DNA from 3 places in the Paenibacillus sp. T2-29 genome. Region 2 is predicted to be linked to each of the others. Evidence: riboswitches for the same ligand, from Rfam matches in the RefSeq annotation. Region 2 holds a riboswitch; each other region holds the start of a gene.

Region 1 (7,361 bases), on a different contig from region 2:
GATAACTCACTTGATTACCATCCTGAAGCGTCAAAACAACAGCATTCCGAGCACGATTATGTACACGACCTACCACTTCATAGGTGACAAGCGACACCTCACAAATATCCCCTGGATTTAAGTGAAGCATGCTTTTTTCCGCTTTCGGCGGTTCAGGCTTAGCAAATAGATTTGAAATTCGTTTCCATACACTCATGGTCATATTTCCTCCTTACTTTGCCTAGAAGCATGCTGTAATGATCAAGGCACCAACCAAATGCAGCGCTCCCGAAAACAGACCGAAACCAATTTTACCTTCCTGGGTACCTTTATCCAGATCAAACTGTGCCCAATATCTCAACAGCAGACGCACAATCACTTCCAAAACAAGCAGGATAATAAAGGCAATCACAGAATACACAAGCGCTTCAAGCAAATTATTAGCGGTAGCAATTGAACCTGATAAAATATATCCTTGTGCAATCAGCTTCATAATCATCCGTACCGTTACGGCCATATTTCCGGCTTTTACTTCGGCAAAATCCTTATACTTTGTAAATAAAGAATCGACATACATTAATACGAACAGCAAAATAGCACCCGCGCCCGTCCATACCAGCATCGCTTTCATCGTTTCTAAAAAATGCATTTGCTACCATCCTCCACATCTTCTTGACTACATATATTGATTTACGCCCCCAGGCAGGGAAAAGCGAAGGAGAAAACGTTTCTCCTTCGCTTACTGAGCCCTCACACTAGCGGCAATGCTTAAAAGTTCTTATTTGTTTTCGTATTGTTTCAGCAAAGCAGCAAGTTCATCGTCCACAGCACTTTTCTTATCCAGCTCTTTGAACTCTTCATCCAGCGATTTTTCCTTGGAAGCCATTTCGTTGCTCGCTTCAGCACGTGCTTCTGCTTGCAGCATTTTTTCCTCCATACGCTTCAATCCAGCAGTTGCCGTATCCGAGCTAAAACCGTTCATAGCTTTGTTAATTTCAGTTTGCGCTTTAGCTGCGTTATAACGGGCAACCAGTGTCTCGCGCTTGTTTTTCATTTCAGTCAGCTGTCTACGCATTTCATCCAGCTTACCACGCAGGTTGTCAGCTGCAGCTTTGTTTTGCTCATAACCAGCTTGGAACTCGTTCATTTTTTGTTCGGCAGATTTCTTTTCTTCCAGCGCACGACGAGCAAGATCCACATTTTGTGCTTTTGCAGCCGTATGAGCCTGTTCTTCGCGTTTTTTCACCAAAGCTGCCTGTTCTTCGTATTGCTGTTTGAATCTCTTTTCAATAGCAATTTGAGCGGCTACCGCTTTCTCTGCGTCTTCCAGATCCTCTTGCATATCACGAATGTATTGATCCGTCATTTTAACTGGATCTTCTGCCTTGTCGATAATGGCGTTAATGTTAGACATCGTAAGATCTCTTAATCGTTTGAAAATAGACATGTGAAGTTCCTCCTAGAATTGAATGCTTAAATTTTAAGCTCTGTACACATGTTTACGCAAGCTTTGCAAAGAGGTTTCAAAAATATCTAAAAACCGCGTAGATAAGGCTCTGGGATATCTGCCTGTACTTTTAGCGCCCGTGAAGCATGCAGCGCCCAATAGGGATCACGCAGCATGGCACGCCCTATGGCTACCAGATCAGCTTCATTTTGCTGAACGACTCGGCGGGCATCCTCATAATCATCCAATAAGCCGACAGCAATGACAGGCACATTCAATTTTTCACGGATGGTATGAGCCAAATCGACCTGATAACCAGCACGCGCAGACGGGCCTCCGCTGGAGCCTATCGGACCCTCACCACCAGAAGAAATATGGAAAATGTCTACACCTGCATCACGATATCGTTCCCCTATGGCTGCTATGTATTCAACATCATATCCGTCTTGGACATATTCTTTGGCAGATATCCGCATTAGCACAGGCATATCAGCAGGAAGTACCTCTTTAACAGCACGGATCACCTCAACACCAAACAGTGACAAATCCTGCCCATATTCATCTTCTCTGGTATTGGTTAAAGGGGAATGAAATTGATGGATCAGATAGCCGTGAGCACCATGAATCTCTACCGTGTCAAAACCAGCTTCTACCGCCCGGCGAGCCCCCTCTTTGTAGGCCTGAACCAGTTCCTTGACTTCTGCTCTCGTCAAAGTGTGGGGATCTTTAAAGCGTTCACTAAAGGGGATCGAGGACGGGCCTACAGGTGTCTCAGCATCCTCGGCCTTGCGTCCGGCATGGCCTAATTGAATGGCAATTTTGGCACCATACTTGTGGACTTCCTCTACAATTTTGCGATATGCAGGAATATGTTCGTCACTCCAAATGCCCAAATCACGATCCGTAATGCGTCCATCCGGATGAACCGCTGTCATTTCCACAATTATGAGCCCAGTCCCTCCTACCGCGCGACTCACATAATGGACATAATGCCAATCCGTCGGTTTGCCGTCCTTGGCCTCCACGCTGTATTGGCACATTGGGGGCATGACAATCCGATTTTTTAATGAAAGCCCCTTTAATTGATAAGGAGTAAACAAGTCGGTCACTTTTATCCATCCTTCCCTCAATTCCAAGTATGTATCATTATGAATAGCATCCCCATTATACACCAGCTGTCACGGTATACCGAATCCTTTGTAAGGCTAAAACTTGCGAAAATGCTTCAGTTTTCGGTCATGTTTAAGAGAAAATGTACGTTTACTTCGTCATCTTCACGGATACCCGCTTCATGATGTACTTCTCTTCAGCCGTGTAGGGCTTCACTCAATCACCAGCATAATTTTAATAGGACAGGTACATAATAGCTGAGAGCACCACTAGGTACCACTGCACGGAAAGGGGGAATACAAATGCGGTACAGGGGAGTGTTGCCATGTTTAGCACTGTTACTAGCATTTTCAAGTTTTCCCGTTCACGCGGACACGCCTCCTAACATCGGAACGCCCCATCCCAAGGAAGCTGCTGCCGCTACTTCGGTATATCAAAGTAAAGATCGAGCTACTCCAACATTAGCGATGCTACGAAAAAAGCATGCGGACATTTTTAAAATGTGCGGCCCGCACACCCGCCAAATTGCCTTAACCTTTGATGATGTGCCCGATTCAAGGTATACGCCGCAGGTTTTGGACGTATTACACGCAAACGGTATCAAAGCTACCTTTTTTATCGTCGGTCACCGTGCGGAAAAGCATCCGGGGATCATACGCCGCATCATCCGCGAGGGTCATTCTATAGGAAACCATTCCTATACTCATCCGGATTTCAGGAAGGCCACACCAGAACGTTTTCGCCACCAGATTACAAAAACAGAACGCATTTTAGAAGCCAGCATAGGTTTTCGGCCCAGATTGATACGACCACCCTATGGTGAAATCACAGAGCCTCAAATCCAATGGGCACGTCGTCATGGGTACATGATCGTCAATTGGAATGTGGACTCTCTAGACTGGAAGGGATTAAGCAAAACACAAATTCAGCGCAACGTGATCCCGGCTACCGGACCTGGCTCCATTATTTTAATGCATGCAGGTGGAGGTCAAAGTTCCAACTTGCAAGGCACTGTCCAAGCTTTGCCGGGTCTAATCCACTCTCTAAAAGCTAAGGGCTACAAATTTGTCACTGTCCCCCGGCTACTTCACACATCGGAACGAAAATAACAGCATGTCTAAGCTTCAAATATACCAACAACGTAAAAAGGCTGCCTTAACGAGCAGAATACTTCTGCTTGTAAGACAGCCTTTTTTAGCGATAAACGACTGGGCCTAATAAAAAGTCGTCCCAGTTATATGTTGTATGATAGATCAAGTTTACATAACATATATTATGTTTAATTAAATCATACTAAGCACAATGCTATTTATCAATGACGTACAGTTTCACATTCTGGAAGCCAAAGTCATTCACGAATGATTTATTGCCAGGGATAAAGATATCAATCCGCTTTCCGGTAATAGCACTGCCCTGATCACGGGCAACGGCCACAAAAGAACGGTCTGGCAAGCCGGGATGGGAATAACCTGTAACTAGCACCTTTGTTCCCATAGGAATGACTTTCGGGTCTACCGCAATTGTACCTAGCTTAAGTGGATTGCCGTAATAATCGACCGCACCCCATTTGCCATTTTCATCAGCTGCGGCAGAATATGCTGTAGCTTTAACATCAACTACTTTACTGTAATTGAATGTTTTGCCCCATGCTTCAATTGTTGGCTTCTCATTCGCTGGTGCTTTCTCTGTAAGAAGCTGTGGCTTCGAATCCGAAGCCGCCTTTACACTTTTTTCGTCTGGCACTTTAATTTGCAGACCTGCATATATGTTGTTGGACGCAATATCCGGGTTAGCCTTCGTCAACTCATCTACTGATACCCCATAACGTTGAGCAAGCAAAAAGAAGGTATCGCCTTCTTTGGCAGTATGAAGCGAAGCAGCATCTGCTACTCCAGCTGTCTGTGCCAGCCCTGCAATAGCTGCAGCAAGCACCGCAAATTTCATAGTTTGTCCAATATGTTTTAAATATTTCAAGATATGTACCTCCTCTGTTATGCCTGCGGAGTTAGCTGTCGGATTCGGACTCAGGAGAAGCCCTATGCTTGTGCAATTCACCCCTAGGCATATTCCACAACATCTTATGATGCATTGGAATCATTGCCGTTGTTACGTCCCCCGCACTTCCCATGGTTTGAGCCCAGCACCTGAGTATTTATTATCATTACTGCTGCCCCGGTAAGTTTTGGCTTACTGCATAATATCACAATTTTGTAACCTTATCTGCATGAAAATGTTGGTAACCTTGAATATCATACTATACTCGTTACAATTTTGTCATCAAGAATCCGTTTTCTGTTACGAAAATATGGAGATATAGTGACAAAAAGAGAAAAGCCCTCCGTGAAACATCATCACGAGAAGGGCTTTGTCAATATTTTATAAAAGCATTTTCTTACAGCACTTTAGCAAGAAAATCACGGGTACGGTCATGGCTTGGAGTACCGAATACTTGCTCAGGCGTACCTTGTTCTATAATTTGACCGTTGTCCATAAAGATGATTCGATCCCCTACCTCACGGGCAAAGCCCATTTCATGCGTCACGATCACCATCGTCATGCCGCCCTCAGCGAGCTTCTTCATCACGTCCAGAACCTCTCCAACCATTTCAGGGTCAAGGGCAGAAGTAGGCTCATCGAACAGCATTACGTGCGGCTGCATGGCCAAAGCACGTGCTATCGCAATACGTTGTTTTTGACCGCCAGATAACTGGTTCGGGTAGGTATTCTTCTTATCCTCAAGACCCACGGTCCGCAGGAGCTCCAGCGCAATTTTCTCCGCTTCTTTCCCCGACTGCTTTTTCACCTGCGTTGGTGCAAGCGTCAGATTCTGCAGTATTGTTTTATGCGGAAACAGATTAAAATGCTGGAAAACCATCCCCATCTTCTCCCGAGTCGCATTAATATTATGACCACGGGCCGTAATCGGCTCACCCTCAAACAAAATTTCCCCTTCTGTTGGCTGTTCCAACAGATTCATACAACGCAAAAACGTACTTTTTCCTGAACCACTCGGGCCGATAATGACGACTACTTCACCTTTGGCGATATCTATATCAATGCCTTTTAAAATTTCATTCTTACCGAATGATTTACGCAGTTGTTTAACGGTGATCACTGGCTCTCAACTTCCTTTCCCATAAACCCAACAGCTTAGATAAGCTGAATGTCATTACAAAATAAATAGCGGCTGCGATTACGAACGGACTCAAGCCTTCGTAGGTAATATTCTTAATGACCTGGGCTTGATACATAATATCCACCATCCCAATGGTCGAAATAATTGATGATTCTTTAATGATCGTAATGAACTCATTACCAATAGCAGGCAATATAGATTTAAATGCTTGCGGTAAAATGACATGACGCATTGCTTTGCCTCGTCCCATCCCGAGCGAGCGGGCAGCTTCCATCTGTCCACGGTCTACGGCCTGAATACCCGCACGGAAAATTTCAGCCAAATATGCCGAGCTATTCAGAGACAATGTGATCACACCCGACTGGAGTGGGGTAAAATTGATACCCAGCGTCAAAGCAATTCCGTAGTGAATGATCATGAGCTGTACCAGCATAGGTGTACCGCGCAGGATCTCGACATATGTGGTACCTAACCACTCAATGATACGTATACCACTCATTCGCAGCAAGGATATGATCAGACCAATAATGAATCCAAACAATACTCCGAGTGCAGACAACAACAGAGTGTAGCCAATACCCGTAGCGTAAAGACTACGATATTTCATAAATATATCTACAATGCTATTCGAAGAAACCTGTCTGTCGGCAGACAGTGCACTCGCTTCTGTAGAAAACTTCTCAATCGAACCGTCTGCTTTCAGGCGAGCCAACGTTTTATTTACTGAAGCAAGCAATTCCGCATTTCCTTTACGAATGCCTACAGCAGTTTCTGCTCCTTCATCCTCAGGTACTGCCTTAGCAAGTGTTACGGTACCGTCTAGTGTGTATCCTTTAGCAACGGTATCTTCGATTACAACCGCGTTGATACGGTTGGTCCGAAGCTGGAGTACCAGATCGGATATTTTATCTAATGAGGTAACCGAAGCATTAGGCACTTTTTGTGCAATTTCTTCCTGAATACTCCCCTTCTGTGCACCGAGCTTCTCTCCTTTCAGAGTAGCCATCGTTGAATATTTGTCCTTATCCTCCGGGCGTACCATAATGACTTGTTTGGAGTGATAGTACACATCCGAAAAATCAATACTCTTTCTGCGCTCATCCGTCGGTGTCATACCGGACAGCACCAAGTCTACACGACCACTTTGCAGAGCAGGCAGCAAGGAATCAAAGCTCATGTCCTCTGGGACCATCTCTGCGTTCAGATCCTTGGCGATTTCCTTGGCAATCTCCACATCGAACCCAACAATGGTTTTCTTACCGTTAATGACTTTATAAAACTCATACGGCGGAAAGTCGGCACTCATGCCCACTACAAGTTTTTTCTGTGGTTTTGCTTCCGTTCCGTATGCATTGAGCATCGGAAGACCAGCCAACAGTAAGATAACCGCCGACAAAACCAGGGCGGTAAAACGATATGCCTTTTTCAATCTTTTTTTCTCTCCTTAAATTCTTTATAATAAATAAGATTGTGTCATTATAAATGAATATGCATGATTATGCAATGAATGTTATAGTACAATTTTAGTATATCTATCGCAGTACCTACATTACAGCTTATATAAAGGAGTTTTTAGCATGAATTTCAAACAGACCATTCAACACACCATTGAACAGCACGCCCAGCGGTTTAAGGACATTTCGTTATATATTGGCGCAAACCCTGAACTTGGAAACGAGGAATTCCTGG
Region 2 (7,361 bases):
CCTTACCGCCCTCCACCGCTGTGAAGTTCGTCACCAAATGCTCAACAAAAAATAGAGCCAACGGAATGACGCCAAGAAGTGAATGCAGCTTTCTGGAATAAAATCCTCTCATCTAGGTCATGCTCCCTTCTCCCAATAATAGCGTTTTCAATAGTAATATAACATATAAAATGACAGTTCCCGACAGGGAATGTTCAACAAGGTGTCCCTTATAAGGAAAAACAAAAGTGTGAACATCTTGTGTCGCTTTCATGTTACTCCTTTTCGGCTTATAATGGAATTGCAATATACGTATTAATTATTATGTCTTTTTTGCATATAGAGAGGAAGTGGAAGATTTGTTTGAGGATTTGAACGCTTTTGCCGTCATTGTCGAGCAGTCCAGCTTGAATAAAGCCTCCAAACTGCTGAATTTGTCCCAACCCGCCCTGTCTCGCAAAATTGCCAAGCTGGAGGAAGAGCTGGGTGTCCATCTCTTTGATCGTCGGGGCAAACGGCTCGAAATTACATCGACTGGCCGATTTGTATATACTTTCGCGCTGGAGCAACGGCAACGTCAGCTTCGCTTCTTACAAAAGCTGTCACAGCACAAAAATGAAGCCCAGAGCATGCTTACTCTGGGCGCAAGTCTTACGACACTCCAAACGACGTTGCCTACCCTCGTCGAGGCTTTCATGAGCAAGCATCCTCAGACTGAGCTAAAGCTGCTCACCGGCAAAACGCATGAAATCGTCGCCTTTGTACGCGACAAAAAAGCAGACGCCGGCGTTGTCGGGTCTGCCATTCATGAAGCTGGATTACGCTGCATTCCGTTATTTGACGATCATTTGGAGCTAGTCGTCCCCATCGGGCATGAATTAACTGTCAAGACAGGAACGGCTTCAATGAAGGACCTGCAAGGATTGCCGATGATCATTTTCTCCAAAGGAACCTGGTACCGCAGCCTGACGGATGACTTGTTCCAGCGCAGCGGCATTATGCCGGATATCCGCATGGAAATCGACTCCTTCGAGGCGATTGTACGCCTGCTTCCAACCTGCAAGGCATCCGCTTTGCTGCCCAAATCCTACTTGCGCAGCGAACTGCTGCGAGATAATGGACTTACTGCATTGTACTTGCCTGATTTGAAGGAGACACGCCGAACGACCTCCCTCATATACTCAGAAACGGCCGATCTCGGCCCGACAGCACGACGCTGGATTAGCGAGACACGTGCATCGTTTGCAGGCTACCGTATGGTGTAGAGAATTTAACCCTCTTCATTGACATTAACGACCTCATCCTCAAAGCGGCCGATATTGTCATTGGAGCCGATAATGACCATAATATCGTCTGCTTTCAGCCGATCCATAGCTGTCGGCGCGATCAAGATACCATTCGCCGTATGAAGTGCCACGATGCTGCAACCAAAGCGGGTACGAGCATTTAATTCTGCTAACGTTTTGCCATTCAGACATGCAGGCACATTGAGTTCCACAATGCTGTATTCCTTGGACAGCTCCAAATAATCGAGCAGATTAGGCGTGACCAGCTGATGCGCTACCCGAATACCCATATCTCGTTCCGGATAAATGACTCGGTCCACCCCAAGCTTCTCTAACGCACGCCCATGCAGTACAGATATAGCTTTGGCTACGACTTTTCTCACACCCAGCTCCTTCAGCAAAATGGCGGTCAGGATGCTTACCTGAATATCATCACCAATTGCAACAATGCCGCAATCGAAATTACGGATGCCCAGTGACCGCAACGCATCCTCATCTGTAGCGTCCGCCACGACAGTATGTGTCAGGATCTCACTCATACTGTCTACAACATCCTCATTCCGATCAATGCCCAGCACCTCGCACCCCATATCCACCAATTGCAAAGCCAGGCTTGAGCCAAACCGTCCCAGGCCAATGACTACAAACTGCTGCGTTTTCATATCTACTCGAAAACTCCCTTACCCTATAATTATTTTACCTTCTGGATGACGATACAATTCCTTACCCTTTTTCGGTCCCAGTGCATAAGCTAGCGTGAGTGGACCCAGCCTGCCTGCAAACATCGTCAGAGTAATCACCAGCTTGCCTACAACTGACAAATCAGGTGTAAGCCCCATAGACAGCCCTACTGTACCAAATGCAGACACTGTCTCGAACAAGATCATTAGAAAATGATGATCTTCGGTTGCCGACAGAATCATCGTCACCCCAATCACGAACAGCAGCCCCAGCAAGGTAATGGTCAAAGCCTTATAAATTCGTGCCTGCGCAAGTCGGTACCTGAACAGCACAATATCTTCCCGTCCCCGCAGCATCGAAAACACCGCTCCAATGAGCAGGGCAAATGTAGTGGTCTTAATCCCGCCCCCAGTGGAGCCAGGCGAAGCTCCAATAAACATGAGTATGATGATAAAAAACTGCGTAGCCTGCCGCAAGCCTGCAATGTCCAGCGTGTTGGCACCTGCGGTACGTGGAGTAACGGACTGGAATAAAGAACCCAGCAGTTTACCACCCCAATCAAGCGAGCCAAGCGTCTTTGGATTCGTAAACTCAAATACAAAAATGACGAGCGTCCCGACGACAATCAGAGCAGCTGTCATGCTGAGTACCACCTTGGTATGCAAGGATAGTCTCTTACGCTTACGATAATCTGCCAGGTCTGACATCACTACAAAACCAATACCACCCGAAATAATGAGAAACATGGCTGTAAAATTAACAATCGGATCATATACATAACCTGTCAGGCTGCGAAATTCACCGAATAAATCAAAACCAGCATTATTAAACATGGAAATGGCATGCCAAATTCCAAAATAAATCGCCCTGCCGACAGGCATATCAAATGACCAGCGAATCGAAAAAATAGCTGCACATACGCCCTCAATCATCAGCGAGTACCATAGCACCTTGCGAATCAATCCAACAATTCCTTCGACAGAGGTCTGATTCATCGCTTCTTGCAAAATAAGGCGCTCCCGCAAGGAAATGCGACGTTTGAACACCAGCGCAATCAAGGTAGCCATGGTCATAAAGCCAAGACCACCGATCTGGATCAGCGCAACGATAACGATTTGACCAAAGGTTGTAAAAAAGAGCCCTGTATCCTTAACGACAAGTCCGGTTACACAGGTCGCGGACGCGGCAGTAAACAAAGCGTCTATAAACGCAAGTGGTTTTCCAGTTGTATTAGAGACGGGCAGCATTAACAATAAACTACCTATTAGAATGATAATGGCAAAGCCTGCAACGAATATCTGCGGTGGAGAAAGCCGAAGCCAGCGTGCATTGGGATTCATCTATTCATCACTTCTCTCCTAATCCTTAAAACTATAAAAACAGTGACTTAATACGGTGTAAGCCCGCTACGCGTTCCATTTATCTTCCGATCGTCGTTGCCCCTGATTTTTTTGATTTTCCAAACCTTAAGTAGCTATAATTAGCATTCCCTGAATACAGGAAGAATGCATGTCAAACACTACTCGGCTCCCTGTGCTATTGGCGAGCAGCAGCGAAGGGGGCAGAATTGTTCTGAAGAAGCGAAGCGTTTGCCTTTATCTCCGGATTTTAACCATTAAAGGGTTTATACAATCAAAAAAAATCCGGGGGTAACAGCAATCGAAGGAATAATCTGAACCCGCAGCGGTCTAACCAATCCAAACACTTTTATACACACAAAAAAAGACACCGGAAAACCGAGTGCCTGACTTGGTTCCTGTCCACAGCCTACGAGGTTAGCTGACGGATTCGGACAGCACAGTATGCCCTATTTACACTTCCGGTCCATCAGGATCGGCTGTAAAATTCACCCCAGTAACATGGTTCCCCCGTTTTCTCATAGAAATTCGGCTTAAATGTATATCATTACCCATATATTTCATAGGCATTGCCTCAAGATTATAATCCTTCTCTATCCAGATCACAAAACCGATTTCGCCGAAAAAACGTGAAATTGGCTTTAATTCGCGAATAGACATCGGTTAATCACAGCTTATCTAATTTTATTAAAACTTTAAAGTGCTTTCACTCTGTTTTCATGAATATCGCTGGTCTGTTGGCGGGAACCTGTGCAGTATGATATCTTTAATGGATGTTCTTATTTACAGATTAAGGAGGAAACTCATGAATCCTATCGGGAAACCGGTCGTGCTCACGGCCAACTTCAAAAAATTAGGCTTGCTGGGCGGGGTTGGCCTGATTTGCTTTTTTATCTTTCAATTGCTTATTCCCTCAATTAGCAATCCAAGTCCGGAATCATTGATGAATGCAAAGGTCATCAGCAAACAAGAAGCGGTCATACACGCCCTGGACTTTGCCCGTTCCGAGCTGGGCTATACGGAATCACAGCCAGAGAAGCCCGTCGTAACCTATCAGGCTGAAACAGATTTGTACGGTTATTTATCCAGAGAAAAATTGGTTCAAGAGTACGATCGTACATGGAAAAAAAATTATCCTTATGAAACCTTTCGGGTTGATTTGCCTGACTCCTCAGCGAAGGGCAAGCTGCAAATCCATGTGGATTTATCCACTGGGAAGGTCGTTAGCTTTAAACGGATCACCTCCAGCACCAATTACACACAGGCTGATGTTTCTACAGATGAACAAGCACGAAGCAGACTTGTACGTGTAGCTGAGGGTGACATGACGCTCGAAGCCAAGGAACAGGCTGCAGCAATATGGATCAAACGCTTTGGCTTTAAGCCATCTGAATTGAAGCTCGCGACCACTGAGGGGGAAGGTGGATTAAAATATACCGTGGACGGAAAGAAAATCGGCGCCTCGGTACTTACGCTGGCTTTTACTTTTGAAGACGGGGATGTTCGCTCGTTTACCCAAAGCTTTTCGGCCCCTTCGTCCTATACCGACTATGTTAAAAAGCAAACATACTGGGCGAATTGGATGACTTATGCGGGTTATGCCCTATTTAGCTTTGTCCTAGGCGTACTTGCCATTGTGTATGCGTCACTCACCCGACGACATACTTCATTTGTGCGCGGTATTATTCTGTCCATTGTATACTTTATTGCTAGTATAGCTGGGACAATGAACATGCTACCTTTATTGCAAGCTGAAGCAGGCAGTAAGGGCATGCTTATATTTCTTATGGTATTCCAGGTTGGTGTTACCTTCTTCATGGCTGTAGCTATCTATTTCTCCTTGGTAGGCGGTGACGGGCTTATGCGTCAGGTTGGACTAAATGCATGGCCACGTGCTAAAGAGCCGGGCTACGGATTGTATGTGCTTCGCAGTATGTATGTCGGTTACTTGTGGGCCTTCATTTTACTGGGCGTACAATCCATTTTGTTCTTTGTATTGGAGCGCACATTTAATACGTTCTCCACTACAGACGCCACGCAGTCCCCTTACAATATGGCTTATCCATGGCTATTGCCGATTATGGCTTGGATGGCAGGTATTGGAGAAGAAACTGTTTACCGTCTATTTGGTATTCCGATGGTAAAAAAAATAGTCAAGAATACGTTTGTTGCTTGTCTGATCACTACGCTTATTTGGGCACTGGGACATACGCTTTATCCGATCTATCCGGTGATTTCCAGACCTATTGAGCTGACTTTTCTTGGTTTGCTGTTTAGTTTCGTGTTCTTGCGTTACGGCTTTATCGCTGCTATGTTCAGCCACGTTATTTTTGATAGCATATTAATGGGGCTTAGTGTGATAAGTCTGGGAGACACCGTGAATGTGAGCGCCGGCCTATTCTGGATCTTACTTCCGGCTATTGTAGGCTACATCATTTACTGGTTTAGTCCCAAAAAACCTAATCGAATCATGTTTGAACCCATGAAAAAAGAGGAGCCGTATTCTACGACTCCTCCTCCCGAAGGGCAGCTATAATCTGACGAGCAAGCTTATCCCCAATAGAGAGAGGCCGGAAGTCTTCGACGCTGGCCTCTCTTATTTTTTTGAGCGATCCAAAATGCTTAAGCAGCAACTTACGCCGTTTCTCGCCGATGCCTGGAATGGAGTCCAACTGGGAAGTTACCATAGATTTGCCGCGCTGCTCGCGGTGGAACGTAATGGCAAAACGGTGAACCTCGTCCTGGATCCGTTGCAGCAGATAAAATTCCTCGCTATTGCGTGCAAGTGTCACGGCCTCAAATGTTTCTCCCATCAGTAGTTGGGAAGTTCTGTGTTTGGCATCCTTCACCAAACCACACACAGGTATAAACAAACCCAACTCATTTTCCAATACATCGGTTGCCGCTTTAATTTGTCCACGCCCACCATCGACAATGATCAAGTCGGGACGTTCAAGATTTTCCTTCAGCACACGTTCATATCGACGCCGAATAACCTCACGCATCGTCTCATAATCATCTGGTCCCTGCACAGAACGGATCTTGTATTTTCGATACTCCTTCTTGGCAGGCTTGCCATCAATAAAGACGATCATGGCCGAGACTGGATCAGAACCCTGAATGTTGGAATTATCGAACGCCTCTACCCGATGCAGACTATCCAGCCCAATGGCACGTCCCAGATTACTTGCAGCTTTGGATGTCCGTTCCTCATCCCGCTCGATCAGCTTAAACTTCTCATCCAGAGCAACACGTGCATTTTCCGTCGCCATACCCGTCATTTGCTTTTTCAGCCCACGCTGTGGCACAAGTACTTTTACATCCAACCATTCAGCCAGAGCGAGAGCTGCCGCAGATGGGTCCTCCAGTCCACCGGATAGTTGAGTTTCTGTTTCCCCGGTTTCTTGGTCACCAACTTGAGCTTGATTCGTTCCTTCTGCATAAGCTGCTCGTGCTTCGGCTACCCGCAGTGGGTCAGCAGAACGGTCTGACTCCGTTTGTACTGCTTCCTCATCTGTAATCCCGGTAGTCTCAGCTGTAGTTGCACTGTAAAGCTCAGTTTCTGTTGCAATCGGTTGATCAACATCAGTCGATTTTGCTTTCATCAGCTTAGGAGAATCCGGCAACAATATCTCCTGCGGCACTGCCGGGTTGTCACTGTAATATTGCGTCACATAGGACATAAAATCACTGTAAGCTTCACCGTAGAAAGGGAAAGTCGACATATGGCGCTCGATCATTTTACCCTTACGGACATATAGAATCTGTACACACATCCAGCCCTTATCTACCGAAAAGCCGAATACATCCCGGTCCTTCGCATCAGATGTGGTGATTTTCTGCTTTTCCATCATCGCGTCGATGCTAATAATCTGATCCCGCAGCTCCTTGGCACGCTCAAAGTACAATTCCTCTGCGGCCTCCTGCATTTTACGTTGGAGATCCTTTTTAATTTCCTCATGTCCTCCACTCAAAAAGGAACCAATCTCCTGACTGATCTGGTCATATGTTTCCTTCTCAACCTCTTTCACACAAGGTCCCAAGCACTGATGCATGT
Region 3 (7,361 bases), on a different contig from region 2:
ATCCAGATGGATATGGACGCCTGTAGACACGTTATAACGTTCTTTGATCAGACGCGCAGCCTGAAAAGCCAAGTTCTTTTCATCTAACGGTATGTACCCGGCTTGGCTTGAAATAATAATGGTATCACGCGGTAACTCGGACATCGTCAATCGGTCGGATAGATCGACCATAGTCATAATCATTTCGACCTCGTGATAACCATCGTCCCGCTTACGTAGAACATCAAGCATTAAATTAATTTTCGCCGGTGCTTTTTCATATATTTTCAAGGCGTTCACCCACCTTCAACTTTTCCCTCAAGACAGCTTAACATATTATATCAGACTCAGCCTGTCAAGTCATGAGGTTCAAAAAAGCGGAGATGCCCCGGTATGACCCCGGATATCCCCGCTTTTTATCAGCACCACCGATGGCTACGATTTGCGAGAAGCCGCCTGCTCTGCAAGCTGAATGGCCCGCTTGACCATATTGCCCGCATCCTTGGCTTTAATACCTCCCCAGCCTTCTTCCTTAACCGTGTCGTAAAACCCAAGATCTTTGGCCAGTTCATACTTCAGCTCTTCCGACATAACACTCCGTCTTCTTCGGCTCATGCATACGCCTCCTTCGGCAATGGAATAAGGAAGATCATTCCCGCCTTAGTATGTGCAGAGATATCATGCTTCATCCTGCTCTGTAAATACAAAACGACCCCGCCATTAAAAATGACGAGGTCGCCGTTAAACCTGCAAAGCTGGTATAAATCACGTAAAAAAGAATTAAGGTGTTTCGAAATATTCGACTACACTTGTGTGGGAGTCGGGATCATATACACTGACCTCCACCGACTCGGTAAGAATGTCAGCATAGCTGTAGGAGACACGTTTAAACGTCTGCTGCTCCTGATCCAGCTTGACAATAAAAACAGAAGGGTACGTTTCTTCCAAGACACCAGTTCGTTCGACGGTCTTACGGCGTCCGCCGTTAGCCCGCAGCAAAATTTTTTGCCCTACATGTGCGTCGAGACTGCGTTTGATTTCCAACAGCGTATTTTTAGCCATTGCCTAACGACCACCTCTTTCCTTGTCCATTATAACGAATTTTAGAGGGATTGTCAAATCAAGCTAAATATTATAACAACACGAAAAATAAGTTGTCAATTTAATTTTTTGCGAACAGGAATAATATGCATAAAAAATGACAAAAAGCCTCTAAAAAGAGGCTTTTGTTCAGATATACCCAGGCACATTTGAATCTCAGATCGCTGAAGGCGTTACTTTAAGCGTTGACAAATTTTCAAGCTTCGGCAAACCGATGCGGTAGCTTCCCCTTGTTTCAATTCCACCCACTCCGCGGCTGCCACTGATGGTCTGATGAAATAAGTCTCCCATATTGACTGTATCACGGATTGAAGTAAATGCGGCCTTGGCAGCCACGTAAACGGGGTCCAGAGCGTGAATCAGGATACGCCCTGGGGAGCTGGCAAAATTGGCTCCCGCACGTAGCAGCGCCTCAAAATGGGACTGGCACGCCCCCGCTACAATTGTCAGTGAATCCAGATGACGCTCATATTGTCTGGCAACCTGAATCGCTGCCACAAAATTTTGCGAATTCTTGTAGCTTTTCAAGCTGTACAAATCGTAAGGTTGCGGCTGCTTCAGCACACCATCATGTCCGGTGATGACTACAATATCAGGACGAATGCGGGGAAGCAGTCGATATAACGTATCCGCCATTGCCGATTCGTGAACGTGATGTCCCTCAGCGGGAACACGGAGCTGTTCATATAGACTGAGGCATTTTCTTAAATAGCCGGGATCTCCATCCAGATGAAGAACCTTTCCTGGCATTTCAAAATACGTCGACTCCACCGGATCACTCCACTCCCCAATCAGAGCCGCCTGGCTACGGGCAGCTTGCTGCTGGCGTGCCCGTTGCAAAAGATTAAGAGACTCCCCGGCCTTAATGTGGGCCTGTTGAGTCTTACCGCTAATCTGGTCTGCAGGCACTCTGACCAGATCGTTCACCGGGGAATCGGCCAGCAGCCGAAATTCCGTCCCCTTAATGATCGCTTTATCCCGCTGGATGTCTTCAACGCGAAACGTGACATCACCGCCGTACGATTTCCGAACGACCAAGTCTCCTAAACTCATCACACTGTATCACCCCTCCTATATCGTATGGGTGAATGCACAGTTTGGTTCCAACTTAGGATATACCGGCCTCCAACAGCACGGCGCTCAGACGCGCAAATTCCTCGATACTCAGCGTTTCCCCTCGACGGGAGGGCTCAATATCAGCTTGTTGCAACAACGGCTCCAGCGTGTCCCTGTTCTCTTTGGTGAAGAAGCGGCTTTTTAGGTTATTTGAAATGGTTTTACGGCGTTGGGCAAAAGCGGCATGAACCACTTCAAAAAAGTGCTTCTCGTCCACCACTTCCACTGGAGGAACTTCTCGTACACGCAGCCGAATAACTGCCGAATCAACATTCGGCTGAGGAATAAATACTGTATTCGGCACCGTACAGACTAACTCAGGCTCACTGTAATATTGCACGGCTATGCTTAAGCTGCCGTAATCCTTTGTACCAGGAGACGCTGCCATGCGCTCAGCCACCTCCTTTTGAATCATAACGACGATATTCTCCAAAGGAAGCTTGTCCTCCAGTAGACGCATTAGAATCGGTGTGGTGACGTAATACGGCAGATTAGCGACGACACTCACTTTGCTCACGTCTGCAAAATCGACTGCAAACACTTCACGCAAATCCAGCTTTAACACGTCTCCATGGCGAACCTTTACATGCTCGTAAGGGGCCAGCACTTCTTCAAGAATGGGCAACAGCCGCTGGTCAATCTCAACAGCGGTAACTGCCTTAGCGGATTGCGCCAACTTCTCGGTCAAAGCTCCAATGCCCGGACCGATCTCAAGCGCGCCCTTTGTATCATCCAATCCGGCAGCATTTACGATCTTGCTCAGAATATTTTGATCAATCAGAAAGTTTTGTCCCAGACTCTTTTTGAACGAAAAACCGTGCCTTTGAATAATTTCCTTCGTACGCCGCGGTGTTGCTATATCTTGAATCCCTGTCATACGGATATCACAATCCTTCACTTTCGATTTGTGCCAGCGCACTGGCAAATTCCTCACGACTGATCTGAAATACAGAGAGCCGCTTATGTAGCTGCTTTCCGTTACAATAGCCAATACCCAGTACATTCCCCAAGGCCATACGGCGTGCAGCAGCATTGGGGTGGGTAATAAGTCCAGCGTCAATCAGGTCCGCCATTTCAATCAGCGGTTCGGCGTCTTCCACTGTCGTATGTACCCGCGCGAGAGCGTGTCTGATGGCTTCCGGGGAGGCATTCTCCACGCCAATATCCCCTTTGCGTGTCGCCTCTGCCTCAGGTATAAAAGCCTGCTTGCAGCCGGGGACCTTGGAGGCGATGATTTTACGGATACGCTCCCCTGCATGATCGGGATCAGTTAAAATAATGACCCCCCGCCGTTCCTGCGCCAATGCAATTTTCCGCAGCGTCATTTTATTAATGGCTGAACCGCCAGTTTCTATCGTATCTGCTTCGACAGCACGGCGAATGGCTACCGTATCATCCCTGCCTTCCACCACGATCACTTCCTTGATCATCTTCGTTTCCCTCCACTGCTACACAGCAACATATATTATCTTTCCCTGATTTTGAAAACAAAATAAGAAGAGGATATCCTCTTCTTAGCATGGCATAACTATGTTGTTAATACTATCGTATTGTCCTCAACATACACAACCTGTTTTAGTTGATTTCCGGCTTTACAGGTCCGATAACATATACGGTTTTACCGTGCTTACGACCAAATTGGTTAGCCCGGCTTAAACTCTCATAATACACATCGATTTTGTGGCCTTTAATCGCGCCACCGGTATCCTCCGCACGGCGGAAGCCTACCCCTTCAATATACACCCACCAGCCGATGGGAATTACATTCGGATCGACAGCGATGGTGCGTCCTTCCGTGACACGCGTGCCGGAGGCGGTACGTGTACCAATACCTGGCTCCTGGGCAGAGTACGCCGTCATGGAGACATTTTGTAAAACTTTTTTATAATTAAAATTAATACCTGCTTTACGGACAGCACTGCCCGAACTAACCTTTGTAGCCTTAACCGCATCTTTAGGGCCGATGGAAGCAGCTAGAACGACCGGTTTTTTCTTCGTCCCTACCGCAATTACCTTATCCACACGATTTTGTGCGACTTCCTTGTTGACCAGCTGTTTGGACACCAATTTTCCATCATGGTATACCTTTTGAACATGCTGGACTACCACACCCGATTTGCCACTTTGAATGACTCGATTATCGCCTTTATAGAGACTTGGATCTGCCGTTTTGATGACCTCATAAGGCACTTGTTTTTTCTGTTCGACCTGCTGTTTCTTTACACGGACGATTTTTATGTCCATGTTAGCTGAAACAGAGGCATCCAACGCAGGGTAAACTTTATCCGTTGATGATAATTTATAGCCCGAAGTGCGAATGGCACCCTCTACTGTATTTTCTGTTGTGTACAGCTTTTTCGTCTCATTGCCTGAGGATACTTTAACCTGATTGGCACGTTTAATGACTACGCGATCCCCATCCTGTACTGCCCCGTTTAGCGGCATGGAAATTGTATCATGCGGCTGAAGTGAAATAGAATGCTCATTGAGCAAATCTTGGAGCTTGGATTCCCGGGTTTCTACCGCAGATGCCTTACCATCGATGACAAAAAAGACTTGTTTTTTAGATTGCGTGTACATCAGAATTGAAATCATAATCGTTAGTGTGATTAGAAAAATAGCAACCAAAGCAGCCTGGCGCACATTCTCTTGCTTCCAACGTAATACGTAAGACATGCTGGATGAGCGTGACTCATGGGTCTCCTCTTTTCGGAAAATGCCCATTTCCTCCGTCCTCCTTACATAGCCCGCCGTCTGGAGTAAGACATAGTTGATCGTTGACGTGACTATAACAGATTTTCTACAAGACAAGCCCGTACTGCGACTGTCCTGCACCATGTACCCGTCTTCGCGGCATGCTGTCCTCCCCTGTTTAACCACAGTATGATGACAGATTTTCTTTTATTCACAACAAAAAAAGCCAAAGAAAGAGACTAGAGAGCTCTTTCGTGGCTTCCGACATGTGTGAATATGCGGGAAAACTCATGCACGAGATGGCTTCTCTCTTGTTACGCTTACGGGGTTAGCTGTCGGGTTCGGACGTAGAGAGTCGCCCTAGCTTAGGTCAACCGCTCATGGCGGTCGCCTTCACATTCACCCCGAAGACCCAGAAAGAAATCGAAATACGGCTTCTCTACCTGTTCAATCCCATCCAGGAAATGAATTTCGGTCGAGCCGGCTACTGAAGAGATAATATCTCTTGCACATACGCCGGACGTACTGTAAGCCATATCGGTTCCCCCGTTCCCTGTAAAAGGGACTCAGCGAGACTGGTTCATGAAATGATTTGTTGATGTTTACACTCAACAACAATTCACTGAAAAGATGATATCCTGTTTCCATGCATGTTGTAAAGCAGGTTTCAAGTACATTTTTCAAAATATTCGGTTAAAAAATTGTAATATTCTTGAGTTTCCTGCAACAAAATCATAATTAGCTCCGTCTATCTCTTTATTTTGATTGATTTCTTCGCTTTTTCACTGAATGTCAAATCGTTCCAAGGCATTTTGGGTCGTAATGGATACCAATTCCTCCACCGTAATTCCCTTAATTTGGGCAGCTGCCTCTGCCACCAATCTCACATGTGCCGACTCATTTCGCTTCCCACGAAACGGATGAGGCGTCAAGTAAGGCGCGTCCGTTTCAATAAGCAGACGGTCCAACGGTACCTGGGCCAGCACCTCTTTTGGCTGCTTGGCATTTTTGAACGTTATGGGCCCGCCGAAGGAAAGGTGGAAACCCATATCCAGCACCATTTTAGCTGTCTCCCAACTCCCAGAAAAGGAGTGCATGACTCCGCCAATCTCGCCCGCCTTTTCCTCACGTAAAATCCTCACAATATCTTCATGTGCATCCCGGTTATGGATAACAATTGGCATGTTGAGCTCACGTGCCAGGCCAATTTGATTTCGAAGTACCCGCTGCTGCACATCCTTTGGTGATGTATCCCAATAATAATCCAGACCGATCTCTCCGATCGCTACAACCTTTTTATGACTGCATAACGATGCAATCCATTCTAAATCACCCTCCTGCATTGTAATGGCATCCTGCGGATGCCATCCAACGGCTGCATAAATAAAATCATACGTCTCAGCCAGCTTCATGGTGGATGGAATGGTCTCACGATTAAATCCGATATTGATCATCCGTGTTACTCCTGATTCGACAGCACGTGCTATAACTTCTTCACGGTCTTCGTCAAATTGTGGCGCATCTAGGTGAGTATGAGTGTCGAATAAATCCAAGGTTTTCATCTCCTTTTCTTACTTACATTTCTATATATTTGTCTATTGTTTGACAAAATAATTCCTTATTTCGGCAGGAAGCCTTTCTTTTACCCCGTTCAATTTATTCTGGGGAAAATACATGTGATATTTTCCTCGGTGAATGCCACTTATTGAGCGTACAATTTCTGAAACTTCGGATATTTCCCGCACCTCGCCCTGACGTCCAAGCAGTAAAATCTGGTTGTCCGTTGAACCGCCCTGCCGAAACACATCATAAGGAAGATCTGTCGGAAAATCAATTTCAAGATCATATTCAGGATGCAAGCCAGCCTTTTCCAAAGCCTCTCGAATATGGTCAACGGTATCTGTATCCATATTTTCAATCTCTACATATTTATACAATCTACGATCCATAAAACGGCTGCTCAAATCACTTAAAATTTCGTCCTTTTCTCGTTTCCATTGGCTAAATACCGTCTGAATCAAAGACTCATCCAGCATCAAATACTGCTCCACTGTTAGCTCTCCTTTTAATAGATCGGGCAGCGGATCCAACAGAAAACCAAACTCATATCCGTTTTTGAACAATTCCTTAGCTCTCTTGAAAATTTTACGTAACAGGATTTCTGAGCTGCGTGTTACAGGATGGAAATAAATTTGCCAGTACATCTGGTAGCGTGACATTAGATAATCCTCTACTGCATGCATACCCGACTCTTTTACGACAATTCTCCCATTGTGAGGGCGCAGCAAACGTAAAATACGATCCAAATCAATTGTTCCGTAGTTAACACCTGTTGAATGAGCATCCCGCAACAAATAATCCATACGGTCAGCATCCAGCGGGCTTGTTACCAAGTTGACAACAATCGGCTTATCATACGTTTTGGCTATAACCGCCGCGACCTTGTGGGGCAGCATCTCATCAACTTGCCG

What was found. A riboswitch is a leader RNA that binds a small molecule or an ion and turns the genes downstream of it on or off. The one in region 2 is predicted to bind cyclic di-AMP.
Region 1: another riboswitch for cyclic di-AMP. It lies ahead of ACU1JV_RS16025 (3D domain-containing protein); the one in region 2 lies ahead of ACU1JV_RS17780 (TrkH family potassium uptake protein).
Region 3: another riboswitch for cyclic di-AMP. It lies ahead of ACU1JV_RS27480 (G5 domain-containing protein); the one in region 2 lies ahead of ACU1JV_RS17780 (TrkH family potassium uptake protein).

Annotation. Positions count from the first base shown of each region.
Region 1 is NZ_JBREVE010000005.1:155,380-162,740, reverse strand. Features, by position in the region: gene ACU1JV_RS16050 (DUF4178 domain-containing protein) at 1-196, opposite strand, end outside; gene ACU1JV_RS16045 (DUF350 domain-containing protein) at 221-628, opposite strand; gene ACU1JV_RS16040 (PspA/IM30 family protein) at 758-1,426, opposite strand; gene ACU1JV_RS16035 (NADH:flavin oxidoreductase/NADH oxidase) at 1,513-2,535, opposite strand; gene ACU1JV_RS16030 (polysaccharide deacetylase family protein) at 2,839-3,645, shown strand; gene ACU1JV_RS16025 (3D domain-containing protein) at 3,842-4,510, opposite strand; cyclic di-AMP (ydaO/yuaA leader) riboswitch at 4,516-4,684, opposite strand; gene ACU1JV_RS16020 (amino acid ABC transporter ATP-binding protein) at 4,929-5,651, opposite strand; gene ACU1JV_RS16015 (ABC transporter substrate-binding protein/permease) at 5,638-7,101, opposite strand; gene ACU1JV_RS16010 (M20 family metallopeptidase) at 7,250-7,361, shown strand, end outside.
Region 2 is NZ_JBREVE010000006.1:127,827-135,187, reverse strand. Features, by position in the region: gene ACU1JV_RS17795 (succinate dehydrogenase cytochrome b558 subunit) at 1-112, opposite strand, end outside; gene ACU1JV_RS17790 (LysR family transcriptional regulator) at 339-1,244, shown strand; gene ACU1JV_RS17785 (potassium channel family protein) at 1,250-1,927, opposite strand; gene ACU1JV_RS17780 (TrkH family potassium uptake protein) at 1,946-3,286, opposite strand; cyclic di-AMP (ydaO/yuaA leader) riboswitch at 3,696-3,848, opposite strand; gene ACU1JV_RS17775 (CPBP family intramembrane glutamic endopeptidase) at 4,110-5,840, shown strand; gene uvrC (excinuclease ABC subunit UvrC) at 5,809-7,361, opposite strand, start outside.
Region 3 is NZ_JBREVE010000018.1:77,674-85,034, forward strand. Features, by position in the region: gene ispE (4-(cytidine 5'-diphospho)-2-C-methyl-D-erythritol kinase) at 1-270, opposite strand, end outside; gene ACU1JV_RS27455 (small, acid-soluble spore protein, alpha/beta type) at 415-594, opposite strand; gene veg (biofilm formation stimulator Veg) at 760-1,041, opposite strand; gene yabG (sporulation peptidase YabG) at 1,237-2,133, opposite strand; gene rsmA (16S rRNA (adenine(1518)-N(6)/adenine(1519)-N(6))-dimethyltransferase RsmA) at 2,189-3,073, opposite strand; gene rnmV (ribonuclease M5) at 3,081-3,626, opposite strand; gene ACU1JV_RS27480 (G5 domain-containing protein) at 3,772-4,920, opposite strand; cyclic di-AMP (ydaO/yuaA leader) riboswitch at 5,192-5,472, opposite strand; gene ACU1JV_RS27485 (TatD family hydrolase) at 5,673-6,443, opposite strand; gene ACU1JV_RS27490 (HD domain-containing protein) at 6,486-7,361, opposite strand, start outside.